Prosthecodimorpha staleyi: one gene and its partners. The main gene of each other region encodes a partner of the protein of the gene in region 3 in a complex. Links are inferred from orthologs where the notes say so. Each region holds a gene or a part of one and is shown on either strand. Other genes may lie near its edges.

Region 1 (6,371 bases), on a different replicon or contig from region 3:
TCGCAAACGGCCGCCTGCACCCCAGATTCCATGAACACCCCCAACCCGAGGAGCTCCGATGGACTTCCTGAAGATGATGAAGCAGGCCAAGGACATGCAGGCGCGGATGGCGGGCCTGCAGGACGAACTGGCCACGATCGAGGTGTCCGGCGCCTCCGGTGCGGGCCTCGTCACCGTCACGGTCTCCGGCAAGGGCGAGATGCGCTCGGTCAAGATCGACCCGTCGCTGCTGAAGCCGGACGACGCGGAAATCCTTGAGGATCTGATCGTCGCGGCGCATCGCGACGCGAACGCCAAGGCGGAAGCGGCGATCGCCGCCAAGATGGCCGAACTGACCGGCGGTCTCGGCCTGCCGGCCGGTTTCAAGCTGCCGTTCTGACGCCGGCCCGGGCTCGCGCGTGCCGGCCGGCTCGAAGGGTTTGGGTTTCGGAACCTGGGGCGGTCAGACGGTGCGGTCGAGCACGCGACCGAGGCCGGAGGTGATCGGGGCCTTGGTGACCTCCTTCTCGACGACCTTCTCCTTGTCTTCCTTGCGGGTCTCGGTGGCCTGGCGATCGAGACGCGTGTTGCCGCCGAGATCGATGAAATGCTTCCGCTGCGCCTTGTCCACGCTGGTCATGCCGCTTCTCGCCCCCTGTTCTGCGGCGGATCGTTGGACGGCATCCGTGAATCCCGACTTGCGCGGATCGTTCAAAGTCTAGGCAATCTGGAAATTTCCGGGGAGGAATTGCGGCTCCCCGCCGACGAGGCCCATTCCCATGTCGAAATCCATCGCCGGGCCCGAGATCGAGCGTCTGATCCAGCTGCTCGGCAAGCTGCCCGGGCTCGGGCCGCGTTCGGCGCGGCGGGCCGCCCTGGCGCTCGTGAAGCGCAAGGAAACCCTGCTGGCCCCGCTGGCGCGCGCCTGCACTGAGGTCAACGAAAAGGTCGGCGTGTGCACGGTCTGCGGCAATGTCGACACCGTCGATCCCTGTTCGATCTGCCGCGATCCGCGCCGCGACGAGAGCACGATCGTGGTGGTCGAGGACGTGTCCGATCTCTGGGCCCTGGAGCGGGCCGGCGCGATGGCGGCGCGCTATCACGTGCTCGGCGGGGTGATGTCGCCGCTCGACGGCATCGGCCCGGACGACCTGAACATTCGCGGCCTGATCGAACGCTGCCGCTCGGGCCGCGTCGGGGAGGTCATCCTCGCGGTCAACGCCACCGTCGAGGGCCAGACGACCGCGCATTACATCACCGGCGAGATCGCCGGTCTTAAGGCCGACGGGATCGACGTGACGGTGACCCGGCTGGCCCATGGCGTGCCGGTCGGCGGGGAACTCGACTATCTCGACGACGGCACTTTGGCGGCGGCCCTGAAAGCGCGGACGCGGTTCTGAGCCCGGGGCCCCCGCGCCCACGAAAAAGCCGGCGCCGCGGGGATGTCCGTGACGCCGGCTCGAAGCGCCCGCGGCCGGGCGGTCAGATCACTTCTTCGCGCCGAGCGCGGTCTCGTCGATTTCGACCTTCGCGGTCTTCTTCAGCTGGGTGAGCGCTTCGGAGAACTTCTCCTGGACGACCTGCTGGCGGAGCTGGTCCTTGACCTCGTCGAGGCTCGGTACCTTCTGCTTGCGCTTGTCCTCGACACGGATGACGTGAAAGCCGAATTGGGTCTGCACCGGGGTCTTGGTGAACTCGCCCGGCTTCAGCTCCTGCACGGCCTTGTCGAACTCGGCGACCATTTCGCCGGCGCCGAAATAGCCGAGATCGCCGCCTTCCTTGGCCGAGCCCGGATCCTGCGACTTGTCGGCCGCGATCTTGGCGAAATCGCCGCCCTTGGCGATGTCGGCGATAATCGCGTCGGCCTCTTCCTTGGTCTTGACCAGGATGTGGCGGGCGCGGGTCTCCTCCGGCGGGGTGGTGCCGCCGACATACTTGTCGTAGGCCGCCTTCACATCGGCGTCAGTGACGGAGCCGTCGACCTTGATCTTCACGAATTCGTTGATCAGCAGACGCTGCCGCAGGTTCTCCAGCCGCTTCTTGAATTCGTCCGACGCGCCGAGGCCGTCCTTGTCGGCCTGACCGGCGAGGATCTGGATGTCGATCAGGCGGTCGAGCGCGGCGCGGCGGCGGGCCGGTTCCGGCAACTGGGCAAACTGCTGCGACATCTCGGCCATCACGGCGGCAAGGTCGGACTCCGTGATCGGCTTGCCGTCGACGGTCGCGATCTTCTTGTCCTCCGCGGCCGCGGCGGGCGTCCATCCGGCCGATCCGATCACGGCCGCCGAGGCCAGAAGGGCGGCCAGGACCGCGATGCGTGACGCTTTGATCATCGGAACTATCCTTCGATGGTTTCTTCGCCCCGATAGGGACCGATTGCGGCGGGGCCGTGAATTCGGGCCGGCACATTGGTGCAAAGCCGTGACGTTGACAACAGGGAGGCCCCCACTTATCTCTGCCGCGGCCCCCCGTGGCGCCGGGTTTCGGCTCGTCTTGCGACGGGCTGTCGCGCCCCGCCAGCCCCTCTCGCCGGCTCGCCGCGCGGAGTTGAAAAACGAGGGCCGGTCGAGGGCGGCACGAGGGCTGTTCCGGACCCCGGGGCACGCGTTTCGTTTTCCCTCGGTCGCATTTCCATGAAATCTTCCGGTCGCGCCGGACGGAGCCGATCAGGCGTTCCGGCGGCGTCGCGGACCGACAGTCAGGAAAGGCCCTCCATGTTCGGGCTCGGAAATCTCGCCAAGAAGCTGTTCGGCTCCGCCAACGATCGCAAGGTGAAGGCCTACCGGCCGCGGGTTGAGGCCATCAATGCCCTTGAGGCCGAGCTCGCGCTGCTGACCGACGACGAACTCCGGGCACGCACGGAGACGTTCCGCGCCAACCTGGCCGCCGGCACCAAGCTCGACGATCTGCTGGTCCCGGCCTTTGCGACCGTGCGGGAGGCCGCCAAGCGCGCGATCGGGCAGCGGCATTACGATGTGCAGCTGATCGGCGGCATGGTGCTGCACGAGGGCAAGATTTCCGAGATGCGCACCGGCGAAGGCAAGACGCTGGTCGCGACCCTGCCGGTCTATCTCAATGCCCTGACCGGCAAGGGCGTGCATGTCGTCACCGTCAACGACTATCTCGCCTCGCGCGACGCCGAATGGATGGGGCGGGTCTATCGCTTCCTCGGCCTGACCGTCGGCGTGATCGTGCACGGTCTCGACGACGAGCAGCGCAAGGTCGCCTATGGCTGTGACGTGACCTACGGCACCAACAACGAGCTCGGCTTCGACTATCTGCGCGACAATATGAAGTACGAGGTCGGCCAGATGGTCCAGCGCGGCCATCACTACGCGATCGTCGACGAGGTCGACTCGATCCTGGTCGACGAGGCGCGCACGCCGCTGATCATTTCCGGCCCGCTCGACGACCGCTCCGAGCTCTACAACACCATCGACGCCTTCATTCCGCGGCTGACCGCCAAGGAAGACTACGAGATCGACGAGAAGCAGCGCACCGCCTCCTTCACCGAGGCCGGCATGGAGAAGCTCGAGCGGACGCTGGCCGAGGCCGGCCTGCTCAAGGGCGAGAACCTGTTCGACGTCGAGAACGTGACCGTCGTCCATCACGTCAATCAGGCGCTGCGCGCCCATTCGCTGTTCCAGCGCGACAAGGACTATATCGTCAAGAACGACGAGGTCGTGATCATCGACGAATTCACCGGCCGCATGATGCCCGGCCGGCGCTATTCGGAAGGCCTGCACCAGGCTCTTGAGGCCAAGGAGCACGTCAAGATCCAACCCGAGAACCAGACGCTGGCCTCGATCACCTTCCAGAACTACTTCCGCATGTACGAGAAACTCGGCGGCATGACCGGCACGGCCATGACCGAGGCGGACGAGTTCATGGACATCTACCGTCTGGAAGTGATCGACATCCCGACCAACCTGCCGGTCCAGCGGATCGACGACGACGACGAGGTCTATCGGACCAACGAGGAGAAGTATCGGGCGATCATCCGCCTGATCGAGGAGTGCAAGGGGCGCGGGCAGCCGATCCTGGTCGGTACCACCTCGATCGAGAAGTCCGAACTGCTCGCCCATCTTTTGGTCAAGGCCGGTTTCCGCCAGGCCGACCCGACCGATCCGGCCGCCTTCCGCGACCTCTATGACGGCGACCAGAAGTCGACCACCGAGAAGGTCTTCACGGTCCTCAACGCCCGCTACCACGAGCAGGAAGCCGCGATCGTCGCGGAAGCCGGCATTCCGGGCGCGATCACGATCGCGACCAACATGGCCGGCCGCGGCACCGACATCCAGCTCGGCGGCAATGTCGACATGCGCGTGCGCTACGAGCTGAAGGACATGGCCGAGGGGCCGGAGCGGGACGCGGCGGTCGAGCGGATCAAGGCCGACGTGGCGCGGCTGAAGGACCAGGCGCTGAAGGCCGGCGGCCTGTTCGTGCTGGGCACCGAGCGTCACGAAAGCCGGCGCATCGACAACCAGCTGCGCGGCCGCTCCGGCCGTCAGGGCGACCCGGGCCATTCCAAGTTCTTCCTGTCGCTGCAGGACGACCTGATGCGCATCTTCGGCACCGACCGCATGGACGGGATGCTGCAGAAGCTCGGCCTCAAGGAAGACGAAGCCATCATCCATCCCTGGATCAACAAGGCGCTGGAAAAGGCGCAGCAGAAGGTCGAGGCGCGCAACTTCGACATCCGCAAGAACCTGCTCAAGTTCGACAACGTCATGAACGACCAGCGCCGCGTCGTGTTCGACCAGCGCGTCGAGCTGATGCAGGGCGAGTTCGTCCGCGAGACCACCGACGGCATGCGCCATGACGTGATCGCCGATCTGGTGCGCAAGCACATTCCCGAGAATGCCTATGCGGAGCAGTGGGATGTGGCCGGCCTGAAGGCCGAGGTCCAGGAGCATCTCGGTCTCGATCTGCCGATCGAGGACTGGGCCAAGGAAGAGGGCATCGCCGACGAGGAGGTGCAGGACCGCCTGACCAAGGCGGCCGACGCGGTCATGGCCGACAAGCTCGAGCGCTTCGGCGAGGGCATGATGGCCTATGTCGAAAAGGCCGTGCTCCTGCAGACGCTCGACCATCTGTGGCGCGAGCACCTGGTCACGCTCGACCACCTGCGCCAGGTGATCGGCTTCCGCGGCTACGCCCAGCGCGATCCGCTGAACGAATACAAGACCGAGGCCTTCACGCTGTTCGAGGCCATGCTCAACGGCCTGCGCCGGGCCGTGACCGGGCAGCTGATGCGGGTCGAGATCGTCCAGCAGGAACCCTCGGCCTTCCAGCAGCCGGCCCTGCCGCCGATGCAGGTGCATCATGTCGACGCGGCGACCGGCCGCGACGAGTTCGAGGGCGGCTATGGCCAGGCTCTGGCTCCGGCGGCCGCCGCGCCGCAGGCCGTCGGCATCGATCCGAACGATCCGTCGACCTGGACCAATGTCAGCCGCAACGCCGCCTGCCCGTGCGGATCCGGCAAGAAATACAAGCATTGCCACGGCGCCCTGAACGCCTCCGGCACCATGACGGCCTGACAGCGATCAAGCGGCCCGCGACGGTCGCCACCCGCCCGCAAGCGCCATGTCAGACAAGCGCCCCGCACCCGGACGGTTGCGGGGCGTCCTTTTGAGCCGCGCCCGCGCCGACCGCGTCAGCTGCCGATCCGGCCGATTGCGGCAACCAGAGCGTTTTTGAGATCATTTGAGCAATATTGCGAGCATCCTGGATCGCTCATCCGGTCGACAGGTTCACATTTTAACATATTAGACTTGCGCCTATCTCGGTAAGAACTGCTTTGAACTTCGGTGGCACGGTACCCGTCAGAACAACGGATGTGCGCCATGCGGAAATGCCGAACCGTCCAACCGCCGATCCGCCCTGTCTCTCGCCTGGTGCGGCATGGGGGCGGCAATGTCGTGACCACCTTCGCGCTCTGTGCACCGCTCATCATCGGGCTGGCGGGATACGTGGTCGACAAGGCGGTCTGGCAGGCGCAGCGGATCGCCTTGCAGGATGTCGCAGACACCGCGTCGCTGGCCGCGGCCCGGACGCTCGCCACCGATCCGTCGCGATCGCCCGCCGCACGCGTCGCCGCCGCCCAGGCCAGTGCCGCGAAGGTCGTGTTCGCGGCCCGGCCGGACTTGACGCCCTCCATCACCGTTGCCGCCGACGGCCGCTCCGTGACCGTGGGCCTGGCCGAGCGCGGCATGGTCAGTTTCGCCGGCGTCTTCGGAGCCCGGCCGGTCGACCTGCAGGTGGCGGGCCAGGCGATCGTGGATCGGAACGCCGAGACCGCCTGCCTGTCTTCCGGCGATCCCTCCGCCTCGCGCTGCGCGCCTGCGGCGAATACCGGTGATGTTGCGTCCCTGCGCGATGGCAAGGCGCGC
Region 2 (5,806 bases), on a different replicon or contig from region 3:
TCATAGCCTTCAGATCGAAGCGCTTGGCGACCTCGTCGAGATGGGCGCCGCCGGCGCGGGCATCTTCGATTTGGTCGTGCCGGGACATGATCTCGTTGACGGCCCGCTCGCGTGCGACTTCGGCCTTGAGCTGATTCTTGACCTCCTCGAACGGCTTCTGGCCGGCCGGCTTGATCTCCATCAGACGCAGCATCACGGTCCGGAAGCGGCCCTTGACCACGCCGGTCACGTCGCCGTCCTTGGCCAACGCGAAGGCTGCATCGCCGACCGCCGGATCGAGGAAGCCGGCCTTGCTCAAGAGCCCCAGATCGGCATCCTCGGCCTTGATCGAGCGCTCGGCGAGCAGATCGTCGAAGCTCTTGCCGGACTTCAGAAGCGCGGACGCCGCCTCGGCCTCCTCCGGCTTGTCGAAGGCGATCTGCTGCACGCGCCGCTTCTCCGGATCGCCGAAGCGGCCGGGATTGCGCTGGTAGGCGGCCTTGGCGTCGTCGTCGGTCACGTCGCCGGGCCGGGCGATGGTCTCCGGGTCGATCGCAAGCGCCACGACCTTGCGGTATTCGGGCGCCCGGAACTGGACCTTGCGCTCCTCGAAATAGGTCTTCAGCACGTCCGGCGCCGGATCGGCGATGTCTCCGACGATGGCCGGAGTCAATTGCATATAGGAAACGACCCGCTCCTCGTTGCGGTAGGCATTGGCGGCCTCCAGCAGCATCTTCGGTGCCGGCATCGGGCCGGCGACGGCCTCGATCAACTGGCTGCGGATGGCGCTGTCGCGGGCGAGGGCGACATATTGATCTTCCGACCAGCCGTTGCTCTGCAGGATCTGGCTGAACCGGCCGCGCGAAAACTGGCCGCCGGCCTGGAAGGTCGGGTCGGCCTGGATCTGTCGCACGAGTTCAATGTCGGACACGCCGACGCCGAGCCGACGGGCGGTATCCAGAATCGCGGCGTCGGTCACCATCTGGCTGATCAGCAGCCCCGGCAGGCCGGCCCGGTTCGCCTCGTCACGGGTCATCGGCTTGCCGCGGCGCCGGCTGATCGTGTCGAGCTCGCGCCGATAGGCCTGGTCGAAGGCCGTGGTGGTCACCTTCTGACTGCCGACGGTGGCCACGGTATTGCCGCCGAAGCCGCGGAACACGTCCGAGACGCCCCAGAAAACGCCGAAGCTGACGATGAGAAGCGCAAGCAGAAGCTTGGCGATCCACGTGGAGGCGCCGCGGCGCATGGAGTCGAGCATGGACTGGGACCGGTTCCTGGTCTGACGAGCGGGGACCCCCGCGAGCGGCGCGGATCATAGGGAGACCGCCCGACAAGGGCAAGGCGCGCCGAACGTGCACGGATCCGCGGGGTACCGGGGCCTCGCGAGCGGGCTCGTGGAGGTCTTCGGTCCGGCCGGCACGCCTTTCGGCGGCCTTCCGACCGTCGGAGCGGTCTGGTAAGCCGGCGGCATCAGAAGACGCGTGGAGGAGATGGGCATGAAGCCGCTGGTCGCCGGGAACTGGAAGATGAACGGGCTCTCGGCCTCGCTGGCCGAGATCGACCGGATGGCCGCCGGCTTCGACGCCGCGCTGGCTGGACGGATCGACCTGATGGTCTGTCCACCCGCGACCCTCCTGGCGGCCCTGGCGGCACGCGCGGCGACGACCGGGATCGCGGTCGGCGGGCAGGACTGCCACCCTGCGGCCTCGGGCGCGCATACCGGCGATATCGCTGCGGAGATGATCGCCGATGCCGGCGGCACGGCCGTGATCGTCGGCCATTCCGAACGCCGCTCCGATCATGGCGAGTCCGACGCCGTCGTGAAGGCCAAGGCCGAGGCGGCCCTGCGCGCCGGCCTGACCGCCATCGTCTGCATCGGCGAGACGCGCGCCGAGCGCGAGGCCGGTCGCACGCTGGATGTGGTCGGCGGCCAGTTGGCCGGCTCGCTGCCGGACGGGGCCCATGCCGGCAATCTGGTGGTCGCCTACGAGCCGGTCTGGGCGATCGGCACGGGGCTGACGCCGACGCCGGCCGACGTGGCGGAGGTGCATGGCTTCCTGCGCGGCCGCCTCGTTGTCCTGCTCGGTGCGGAGGGCAGCAATGTCCGCATTCTTTACGGCGGCTCGGTCAAGCCGTCGAATGCGGCGGAGTTGATGGCCGTGCCGGACGTGAACGGCGCGCTGGTCGGCGGCGCCAGCCTGAAGGCGGCGGATTTCCTGGGAATCGCCGCCGCCTATCGGTGACGGCACCGAGGCGCCGGCGCATTGTTGTGCGCCGTCCGCGCTTGCCGCATCGCGCGGGTTGGCAACCGGCCGCGCGATCGTGTATGACGCATCCGAATTGCGCCGCCGCTGGCGGCTCCCTATCTGATGCCGAGCGGGATCGAACCACGGTCCGGCTCGGCATGCGTTCGTGCAATCACATCCCCTGGACGCCAGCGGCCCACGGGACTACCGGGACGATTCGATGGAAACCGTCATCATCGTCATTCATCTGATGATCGTGATCGCGCTGGTCGGCGCGGTTCTGATCCAGAAGTCGGAGGGCGGCGCGCTTGGCATCGGCGGCGGCGGCGGCTTCATGTCGTCGCGCGGCACCGCCAACGTGCTCACCCGTACGACGGGCTTCCTCGCGGCCGGCTTCTTCGCGACCTCGCTGCTTCTCGGCGTGCTGGCCTCCAGCCATCGCGGCGAGCGGCCCTCCTCGATCCTCGACAAGGCCCCGGCCGCAGCCGGCGCTCCGGCGACCCCGGGCACTCCGGCGGCTCCCGGCGCCACGCCCGCACCGGGCACCGGCCAGGGCGGCGTCCTCGATCAGCTGATGCAGCAGCAGCAGCGCGGCCCGGCAGCGCCCGCCAACCCGCAGTAGCGGGAAGGCGGCCTCGGGTCCGCGTACGGGATGCCGGCCGGTCGGCCGGCGTGCCGGACCGGGTCGCCGGCGCTGGGCAGGATGCTCGCGTGAGTGGCCTTCGGGCCCGCGCGGGCGCGGCGTTTTGGAATGCGACTCATCGTCGGATGGCGCAACCGGGCCCCGGAGGGCTGACCGGCGCCCTCCATGTTTTTATTTTGAACGTTGCGGCGCCTCTTCGCGAATCGGCCCGCACGTGGTTAGGTCGAGGCCCATGGCGCGGTACGTCTTCATCACCGGCGGCGTGGTTTCTTCCCTGGGCAAGGGCCTCGCTTCAGCGGCTCTCGGAGCCTGTCTCCAGGCGCGCGGCTACAAGGTCCGCCTGCGCAAGCTGGATCCCTATCTCAACGTCGATCCCGGCACGATGTCGCCCTACCAGCATGGCGAGTGTTTCGTGACCGACGACGGCGCCGAGACCGATCTCGATCTCGGCCACTACGAGCGGTTCACGGGGCGTCCCGCCAACCGCCAGGACAACATCACCACCGGCCGGATCTATCAGGACATTCTCGCCAAGGAGCGCCGCGGCGACTATCTCGGCGGCACCGTCCAGGTGATCCCGCATGTCACCGACGCGATCAAGGATTTCGTCGTCACCGGCAATGACGGCTACGATTTCGTCCTGGTCGAGATCGGCGGCACCGTCGGCGACATCGAGGGCCTGCCCTTCTTCGAGGCGATCCGTCAGCTCGGCAACGATCTGCCGCGCGGCCATGCCGTCTATATCCACCTGACGCTGATGCCCTATATCCCGAGCGCGGGCGAGCTGAAGACCAAGCCGACGCAGCATTCGGTCAAGGAACTGCGCTCGATCGGCATCCAGCCGGACATCCTGCTGGTCCGCGCCGATCGGGAGATCCCCGAGTCGGAGCGCAAGAAGCTCTCGCTGTTCTGCAACGTCCGCCCCTCCGCCGTGATCCAGGCGCTCGACGTTCCCTCCATCTACGACGTGCCAATCGCCTATCACCGCGAAGGGCTCGACGACGAGGTGTTGGCCGCCTTCGGGATCACCGGCGCGCCGAAGCCGAATCTGGAGCGCTGGCAGGACATCTCCCAGCGCATCCACAATCCGGAAGGCCGGGTCACCATCGCGGTGGTCGGCAAGTATACCGGCCTCAAGGATGCCTATAAGTCGCTGATCGAGGCGCTGACCCATGGCGGCATCGCCAACCGGGTCAAGGTCGACATCGACTGGATCGAATCGGAGATCTTCGAGAAGGAGGATCCGGCACCGTTCCTGGAGCATGTCCACGGCATCCTGGTGCCGGGCGGCTTCGGCAAGCGCGGCACCGAAGGCAAGATCGCGGCCGCCGGCTACGCCCGCCGGCGCGGCATCCCCTATTTCGGCATCTGCTTCGGCATGCAGATGGCGGTGATCGAGGCGGCGCGCAGCCTGGCCGGCGTCGAAGGCGCCAATTCCAGCGAATTCGGCCCCTGCGACGAGCCGGTCGTCGGCCTCCTGACCGAATGGGCGCGCGGCAACGAGCTGGAGCGGCGCGCCGAGGGCGGCGATCTTGGCGGCACCATGCGGCTCGGGGCCTATACGGCCAAGCTCGCGGCCGGTTCCAAGATCGCGGCCTGCTACGGCGCGACCGAAATCTCCGAACGCCATCGGCATCGCTACGAGGTCAACATCGCCTATCGCGACCGTCTGGAAGCGAACGGCATGCGCTTCGCCGGCATGTCGCCGGACGGCGTGCTGCCCGAGACGGTCGAACTGGTCGACCATCCCTGGTTCGTCGGTGTCCAGTATCATCCCGAACTGAAGAGCCGGCCCTTCGAGCCGCACCCGCTCTTCAAGGCCTTCGTCGCCGCCGCCAAGACGCAGAGCCGGCTGGTCTGAGAGACACCGCAGGGCCGGCCTGACCGGGCCGGCCTCGGCCCTCCACAGGCCTTGCGGGAACTTCTGAAAATGCAAAGGGCCGGAGGCGGTTTGCCGCCTCCGGCCCTTGTCGTCTTTCAAGGCCGGACGATCACTTCTCGCCCATGCCCTTCAGGATCGGGTTCCAGCGGGCGACTTCGCTTTCGACCAGCTTCTGCAGCGCGTCCGGCGTGCGGCCGGCCTTGTCGGGGATGACGCCGCCGAGTTCGAGCAGGCGCTTGCGGGTGTTCTCGTCGTCGAGCGCCTTGTCGAGCGCGGCGGCCAGCTTGGCGACGATCGGGGCCGGGGTGCCCTTCGGGGCGAAGACCGCGTTCCAGGCCGAGACCTGGTAGTCGGGCAGGCCGGCTTCCTTGGTGGTCGGCACGTTCGGCAGGGCCGGGGAGCGCTCCGGGGTGGCGATCGCATAGGCCTTGATGGTGCCGGCGGCGATCTGCGGGGCGACGTTGACGATCTGGTCGGCCATGTAGTCGACCGAATTGGCCATCAGGTCGTTCAGCGCCGGGCCGGTGCCGCGATAGGCGATCATGGCCGGCTTGATGCCGAGCTGGGCATTGAGCAGCACGCCGGTCGAATGAGAGACCGAACCGACGCCGGCATGGGCCATGTTGATCTTGGCCTCGTTGGCCTTCACATAGGCGATGAAGCCCTTCAGGTCCGGCGCCGGGAAGTCCTTCTTGGCGACGATCAGGATCGGCGTGCCGGCGGCCAGCCCGATCGGGGCGAAGTCCTTGGCCGGATCATATTTGAGGTTGGGATAGAGGGCCGGCGCGGCGCCGTGGGTGCCCATGTGGCCCATCATGATCGTGTAGCCGTCCGGGGCCGCCTGGGCGCCGCGCGTGATGCCGGTGGTGCCTCCAGCGCCGGCGACGTTCTCGACCACGACCTGCTGGCCGAGCGTCTTCGACATGTGGTCGCCGACGATGCGCGCCACCACGTCGGTGGGTCCGCCCGCGGCGAAGGGCACGATCATGGTGACCTGACGGACCGGATAGTTGTCCTGAGCCAGGGCTGCGGTGCCGAAGCCGACCACGGCGGCGA
Region 3 (5,951 bases):
CGCGAGACGTCGCCGGAAGTGCGCATTCAGGCGGTGATGAAGCTCGCCCAGCTGCCGCGCAACGGCGCCAAGGTGCGGATCCGCAATCGCTGCGAAGTGACCGGCCGCCCGCGCGCCTTCTACCGCAAGCTGAAGATGTCGCGTCTCGCGCTTCGTGAACTGGGCAACCAGGGCATGATTCCGGGCCTCGTGAAGTCGAGCTGGTGAGGAGCGCCCGATGACCATGACCGATCCCCTGGGCGATATGCTGACCCGGATCCGCAATGCGCAGATGCGGCGCAAGTCGAAGGTTCTGACCCCGGCTTCCAAGCTGCGCGCCAACGTGCTCGACGTTCTGAAGACCGAGGGCTACATCCGCGGCTACGAGCTCGTGGATGTCGACGGCGGCAAGTCGGAGTTCGAGATCGAACTCAAGTATTACGACGGCGAACCGGTGATCCGCTCGATCCAGCGCGTCTCGAAGCCTGGTCGCCGCGTCTATTCGTCCGTTGCCAACATTCCGCGGGTCGCCAACGGCCTCGGCGTGACCATCCTGTCGACCCCGAAGGGCGTCATGGCCGATCACGCCGCGCGCGACTCGAATGTCGGCGGCGAAGTGCTCTGCACCGTGTTCTGATCGGGAGAGGACCTTATCCATGTCTCGTATCGGAAAGAAGGCGGTCCCGGTTCCCGCCGGCGTCAATGCCGAGGTTGCCGGCCAGACCGTCAACGTGAAGGGCCCGAAGGGCGCTCTGTCGTTCGTGGTGCACGACCTCGTCGAGGTCACCAAGGGCGACGAAGGCATCGCGGTGAAGCCGCGCGACGAGTCCAAGCAGGCACGCTCGCTCTGGGGCATGTCGCGCACGATGATCTCCAACCTGATCGTCGGCGTCTCCAAGGGCTTCGAGAAGAAGCTCGAGATCAACGGCGTCGGCTACAAGGCGGCGCTCGCGGGCAAGAACCTCAATCTCTCGCTCGGCTACAGCCACGACGTGATCTATCCGGTGCCGGAAGGCATCACGATCGCGGTCGCCGGCCAGAAGCAGGATCAGATCAGCATCTCCGGCATCGACAAGCAGCGTGTCGGCCAGGTGGCTGCCGAGATCCGCGAATTCCGCGGCCCCGAGCCCTACAAGGGCAAGGGCGTCAAGTATGCCGGTGAGAAGATCTTCCGCAAGGAAGGCAAGAAGAAGTAAGGAGCGGTCATCATGGCTCATGCGTCTACTACGGAGCGCCGTCGCGCCCGCGTTCGCCGTGCCGTGAAGGCCGCGGCCAACGGTCGTCCGCGCCTTTCGGTGTTCCGGTCCTCGAAGAACATCTACGCCCAGATCATCGACGACGTGGCCGGGGCGACCCTGGCTTCGGCGTCGACGCTCGAGAAGGACCTCAAGGGGTCCCTCAAGACGGGCGCCGACGTGGAAGCCGCCAAGGTCGTCGGCAAGCTCCTGGCGGAGCGGGCCAAGTCGGCCGGCGTCGAGCAGGTCGTGTTCGATCGCGGCGGCTACATCTACCACGGGCGCGTCAAGGCGCTTGCGGAGGCTGCGCGCGAGGGCGGCCTCGACTTCTGAGGCATTCCGGGGATCTCAAGCGCGCGCCTTCGTCGGTGCAGCGCGGCAAGGATGATTGACTATGGCAACCCGCGAGCGTGAAGAACGCGACAGCGAATTCGTCGACCGGCTGGTTCACATCAACCGCGTCGCCAAGGTGGTGAAGGGCGGCCGGCGCTTCGGCTTCGCCGCCCTGGTCGTTGTCGGCGACCAGAAGGGCCGCGTCGGCTTCGGCCACGGCAAGGCCCGCGAAGTCCCCGAGGCGATCCGCAAGGCGACCGAGGCGGCCAAGCGCAGCCTGGTGCGCGTTCCGCTCCGCGAGGGGCGCACGCTGCATCATGACGTGAACGGCCATCACGGCGCCGGCAAGGTGATCCTTCGCGCGGCTCCGGCCGGTACCGGCATCATCGCCGGCGGCCCGATGCGCGCCGTGTTCGAGACGCTCGGCGTCCAGGACGTGGTCGCCAAGTCGCTCGGTTCGTCGAACCCCTACAACATGATCCGGGCGACCTTCGACGCCCTCAAGCACGAGGACAGCCCGCGCTCCGTCGCGGCGCGGCGCGGCATCAAGGTGTCGACGCTGCAGTCCCGCCGGCGCGAAGAGGGCATCGACGCGACCAGCGCCGAGGCCTGACCGGGTCCGAGTTTCGAAATCGCCGGGGCCGCTTGAATGAGAGCGGCTCCGTCCCCAGCTGAAGCAACAGGGGTCAAGACCCATGTCGACGACTGACAAGACCGTCACGGTCGAGCAGATCGGCAGCCCGGCCCGCCGTCCCGGCGACCAGCGCGCCACTCTGATCGGACTCGGTCTCAACAAGCGGCATCGCCGCTCCACCCTGAAGGATAGTCCTCAGGTCCGGGGCATGATCGCCAAGGTGCAGCATCTCGTCCGCGTCGTGGACGAGTAAACCGGCCTCGAGGAACCTCCCATGAAGCTGAATGAGATCAGCGACAATCCGGGCGCTGCCAAGAAGGGCAAGCGTCTCGGCCGTGGCATCGGTTCGGGCCTCGGCAAGACCTCCGGTCGCGGCGTGAAGGGTCAGAAGGCCCGCAGCGGTGTGGCCGTGAACGGGTTTGAAGGCGGCCAGATGCCGCTGCATCGGCGCCTGCCGAAGCGCGGCTTCAAGAACATCTTCCGGGCCGATTACAACGAGGTCAGCCTGGATCGCGTCGCGCAGGCGATCGAAGCCGGCCGCCTCGATGCGACCCAGACGGTGACCGCCGAGGCGCTCGTCGCCGCCGGCGTCATCCGTCGCGTCAAGGACGGCGTGCGGCTGCTCGGCCCGGGCGAGCTTGGCAAGGCCGTGACCTTCGAGGTCGCGGGTGCGTCGAAGCCGGCCGCCGAGGCGATCGCCAAGGCCGGCGGCACGCTGGTTCTGCCGGAAGCCGCTGCGGCGGAGTGACGGGTTCGAGATCATCACCGGGGCCGCGGCAGCGCGGCCCCGGTTGCCTGTCGTTACGGACCCGAAGCGTCGTCGTGCCAGCTTGGCGCCGGGGCGGTTCCGGTCGATACGAGGGCGGGAGCGGCATCCGATTCGGTTTTGGACGGATCGGATCCTGCTCCCGTCTTGCCCTGAAGCGAGCGGGCGCCCTGGAACATCGGAGTGAGGCGAATGGCTTCTGCAGCCGAACAACTGGCAGCTAACCTCAACTGGGGCGCCTTCGCGAAGGCTGAGGAACTCAAGAAGCGGATCTGGTTCACCCTCGGCGCGCTGCTGGTCTACCGGTTCGGCACCTATCTGCCGCTGCCGGGCATCGATCCGGAGGCGCTGTCGCGCGCCTTCTCGAACGCCCAGACCGGGATCATCGGCCTGTTCAATATGTTCTCGGGCGGCGCCGTCGGGCGCATGGCGATCTTCGCCCTCGGGATCATGCCGTATATCTCGGCCTCGATCATCGTGCAGCTCTTGACCACCGTCCTTCCGGCCTTCGAAGCGCTGAAGAAGGAAGGCGAGTCCGGCCGCAAGCAGCTCAACCAGTATACCCGCTACCTGACCGTCATCCTGGCCGTGTTCCAGGCCTATGCGATCGCCGTCGGGCTCGAAGGCTCGCAGAACAGCATCGTCGGCGATCCGGGCGTGTTCTTCCGCATCTCGGCCGTGCTGACGCTGGTCGGCGGCACCATGTTCCTGATGTGGCTCGGCGAGCAGATCACTTCGCGCGGCATCGGCAACGGCATTTCGCTGATCATCTTTGCCGGCATCGTCGCCGAACTGCCGCGCGCCATCGCCGGCACGCTCGAACTCGGCCGCCAGGGCGCCATCTCGACCCCGGTGATTCTCGGCATCATCGTGCTGGCCGTGATCGTGATCGCCTTCATCGTGTTCATGGAGCGCGCCCAGCGCCGGCTGCTGATCCAGTATCCGAAGCGCCAGGTCGGCAACCAGATCATGCAGGGGCAGTCGTCGCATCTGCCGCTGAAGCTGAACACGGCCGGCGTCATCCCGCCGATCTTCGCCTCCTCGCTCTTGCTGCTGCCGGCGACGGTCGCCAATTTCCAGGCCGGGCAGGCCGGTGGCTGGCTGACGACCGTGACGGCGATCCTTGGCCATGGACAGCCGCTCTACATGCTGCTCTACACGGCCCTGATCCTGTTCTTCTCCTTCTTCTATACGGCGATCGTGTTCAATCCGACCGACACCGCCGACAATCTGAAGAAGCATGGCGGCTTCATTCCGGGCATCCGGCCCGGTGAGCGGACCGCCGAGTACATCGACTACGTGCTGACCCGGATTACGGTCGTCGGTGCGATCTACATCGCCATCGTTTGTCTCTTACCCGAATTCCTCATTTCCTGGACCGGCGTGCCGTTCTATTTCGGTGGTACGTCGCTGTTGATCGTGGTCTCGGTGACCATGGATACGGTGTCGCAAATCCAGGGACATCTGCTCGCCCATCAATACGAAGGTATGATCAAGCGGGCGAAGCTCAAAGGGGGAAGGCGATGAGACTGATTCTGCTCGGGCCGCCGGGCGCCGGCAAAGGCACCCAGGCGTCGCGGCTCGTGGCGAAGTACGGCATCGTGCAGCTGTCGACCGGCGATATGCTGCGCGCGGCCGTCAAGGCGGGCACCGAGATCGGCCTCAAGGCCAAGGCGGTGATGGATGCCGGGCAACTGGTGTCGGACGATATCGTCATCGGTGTCGTCGCCGACCGGATCGACGAGGCGGACTGCGCGAAGGGCTTCATTCTCGACGGCTTCCCGCGGACGGTTCCGCAGGCGGAGGCTCTGACATCGATGCTGCGCTCGAAGGGCATGAAGCTCGACGCGGTGATCGAACTCAAGGTCGACGAGGAGGCTCTGGTCCGCCGCATGGAGAGCCGGGTCGCGGAGACCCAGGCGGCCGGCGGCCAGGTCCGGGCGGACGACAATCCGGAGAGCTTCAAGAAGCGGCTGACGGAATATCGCGAGAAGACCGCTCCGCTGTCGAAATACTATGCCGGAACCGGCGAGTTGCGCACCGTCGACGGCATGCTGCCGATCGATCAGGTGTCGGTCGAGATCGCGACGATTCTCGGAGCCTGACGCCGTTCGGGGTTCGGGGGCAGGGGCCCTGCGGAGCCGGCGGCATCGGGACTTCGATCCGGACCGGGATCCTTCTGGATCATGGTTCGATGAGTGGCAAACAAGAGTCCGCGCCGGGTTGACTGCCTTGCGCGGACTCACTATATCCCGACGCTCAATCGCGACGATCGTGCGATCGGCGTCGGACCCTGGAGGGGACCGGCCCCGGTCGGTCGTTCTGTGTGCGGTTCCTTCCGGAGACAGGTCCTTGATGGTGGCGGTCGTCTCCGGACACCGCATCGACTGGAGAGAAATGCCGTGGCCCGCATTGCAGGCGTGAACATTCCGACCAACAAGCGCGTCCTTATCGCGCTGCAGTACATCCATGGGATCGGGCAGAAGAACGCCCAGGAGATCGTGGAGAAGGTCCGCATCGCTCCTGATCGGCGCGTGCACGATCTCTCGGATGCCGAAGTGCTGCAGATCCGCGAAGTGATCGACCGCGACTACATGGTCGAGGGCGACCTTCGCCGCGACGTGGCGATGAACATCAAGCGTCTGATGGATCTCGGCTGCTATCGCGGCCTGCGTCATCGTCGCGGGCTGCCGGTGCGCGGTCAGCGCACCCACACCAACGCGCGGACCCGCAAGGGCCCGGCCAAGCCGATCGCCGGCAAGAAGAAGTGAGGATGACCGCCTTCGCCGGCCGCGCGTGAGCGTCGCCGGATCCGGGGGCGGCGGTCCGACCGCACGAGACCGATCGGGTCACGAAAGAATTCGAGGATCAGCCACATGGCTAAAGAAGCCCAGCGCGTCCGCCGCCGCGAACGGAAGAATATCTCCTCCGGCGTTGCGCACGTGAATTCGACCTTCAACAATACCATGATCACCATCACCGACGCGCAGGGCAACACGATTGC

Evidence for each region.
Region 1: the proteins of secY (region 3) and secA are in contact, whole or in part, in a crystal structure (PDB 3DIN), measured with the Thermotoga maritima proteins. The link is inferred for Prosthecodimorpha staleyi from one-to-one orthologs. Residues at the interface, in WP_004081795.1 of Thermotoga maritima: Glu108, Gly109, Glu110, Glu111, Ala236, Glu237, Arg238, Arg239, Ile240, Thr241, Ile242, Gln243, Tyr244, Ala245, Arg246, Arg247, Val248, Thr249, Gly250, Arg251, Arg252, Val253, Tyr254, Gly256, Ala257, Ser258, Thr259, Tyr260, Leu261, Pro262; in WP_004082002.1 of Thermotoga maritima: Glu261, Ala262, Arg263, Lys300, Ala301, Arg302, Thr303, Ile304, Ile305, Leu323, Tyr324, Asp325, Pro326, Val329, Ser330, Tyr333, Ile336, Lys340, Phe345, Val349, Glu363, Phe364, Tyr374, Ser375, Gly376, Gly377, Glu393, Ile395, Thr482, Ser483.
Region 2: secY (region 3) and secG share a complex: the UniProt entries of both Escherichia coli proteins name them as parts of the sec protein translocase complex. The link is inferred for Prosthecodimorpha staleyi from one-to-one orthologs.

What each region holds. Positions count from the first base shown.
Region 1 is NZ_JAHHZF010000007.1:21,951-28,321, reverse strand. Bases 2,341-5,719 are described here. They hold secA (preprotein translocase subunit SecA), read left to right. Parts: upstream 2,341-2,693; coding sequence 2,694-5,519; downstream 5,520-5,719. Outside these bases: KL771_RS14735 (YbaB/EbfC family nucleoid-associated protein), read left to right, coding at 59-379; KL771_RS14730 (hypothetical protein), read right to left, coding at 443-619; recombination mediator RecR, read left to right, coding at 759-1,379; KL771_RS14720 (peptidylprolyl isomerase), read right to left, coding at 1,467-2,312; KL771_RS14710 (pilus assembly protein TadG-related protein), read left to right, coding at 5,901-6,371. UniProt on the Escherichia coli protein: Required for protein export, interacts with the SecYEG preprotein conducting channel.
Region 2 is NZ_JAHHZF010000014.1:110,883-116,688, forward strand. What follows is about bases 1,333-4,146. They hold secG (preprotein translocase subunit SecG), read left to right. Parts: upstream 1,333-2,445; coding sequence 2,446-2,847; downstream 2,848-4,146. Other genes in these bases: tpiA (triose-phosphate isomerase), read left to right, coding at 1,470-2,222; KL771_RS24420 (CTP synthase), read left to right, coding at 3,101-4,146. Outside these bases: KL771_RS24405 (peptidylprolyl isomerase), read right to left, coding at 1-1,237; more of KL771_RS24420, read left to right, coding at 4,147-4,729; KL771_RS24425 (tripartite tricarboxylate transporter substrate-binding protein), read right to left, coding at 4,860-5,806. UniProt on the Escherichia coli protein: Subunit of the protein translocation channel SecYEG. Overexpression of some hybrid proteins has been thought to jam the protein secretion apparatus resulting in cell death; while this may be true it also results in FtsH-mediated degradation of SecY.
Region 3 is NZ_JAHHZF010000009.1:6,862-12,812, forward strand. The notes cover bases 2,348-5,306. They hold secY (preprotein translocase subunit SecY), read left to right. Parts: upstream 2,348-3,139; coding sequence 3,140-4,474; downstream 4,475-5,306. Other genes in these bases: rpmD (50S ribosomal protein L30), read left to right, coding at 2,348-2,434; rplO (50S ribosomal protein L15), read left to right, coding at 2,456-2,929; KL771_RS17985 (adenylate kinase), read left to right, coding at 4,471-5,052. Outside these bases: rpsN (30S ribosomal protein S14), read left to right, coding at 1-207; rpsH (30S ribosomal protein S8), read left to right, coding at 218-616; rplF (50S ribosomal protein L6), read left to right, coding at 636-1,175; rplR (50S ribosomal protein L18), read left to right, coding at 1,188-1,547; rpsE (30S ribosomal protein S5), read left to right, coding at 1,609-2,160; more of rpmD, read left to right, coding at 2,243-2,347; rpsM (30S ribosomal protein S13), read left to right, coding at 5,350-5,718; rpsK (30S ribosomal protein S11), read left to right, coding at 5,824-5,951. UniProt on the Escherichia coli protein: The central subunit of the protein translocation channel SecYEG. Consists of two halves formed by TMs 1-5 and 6-10.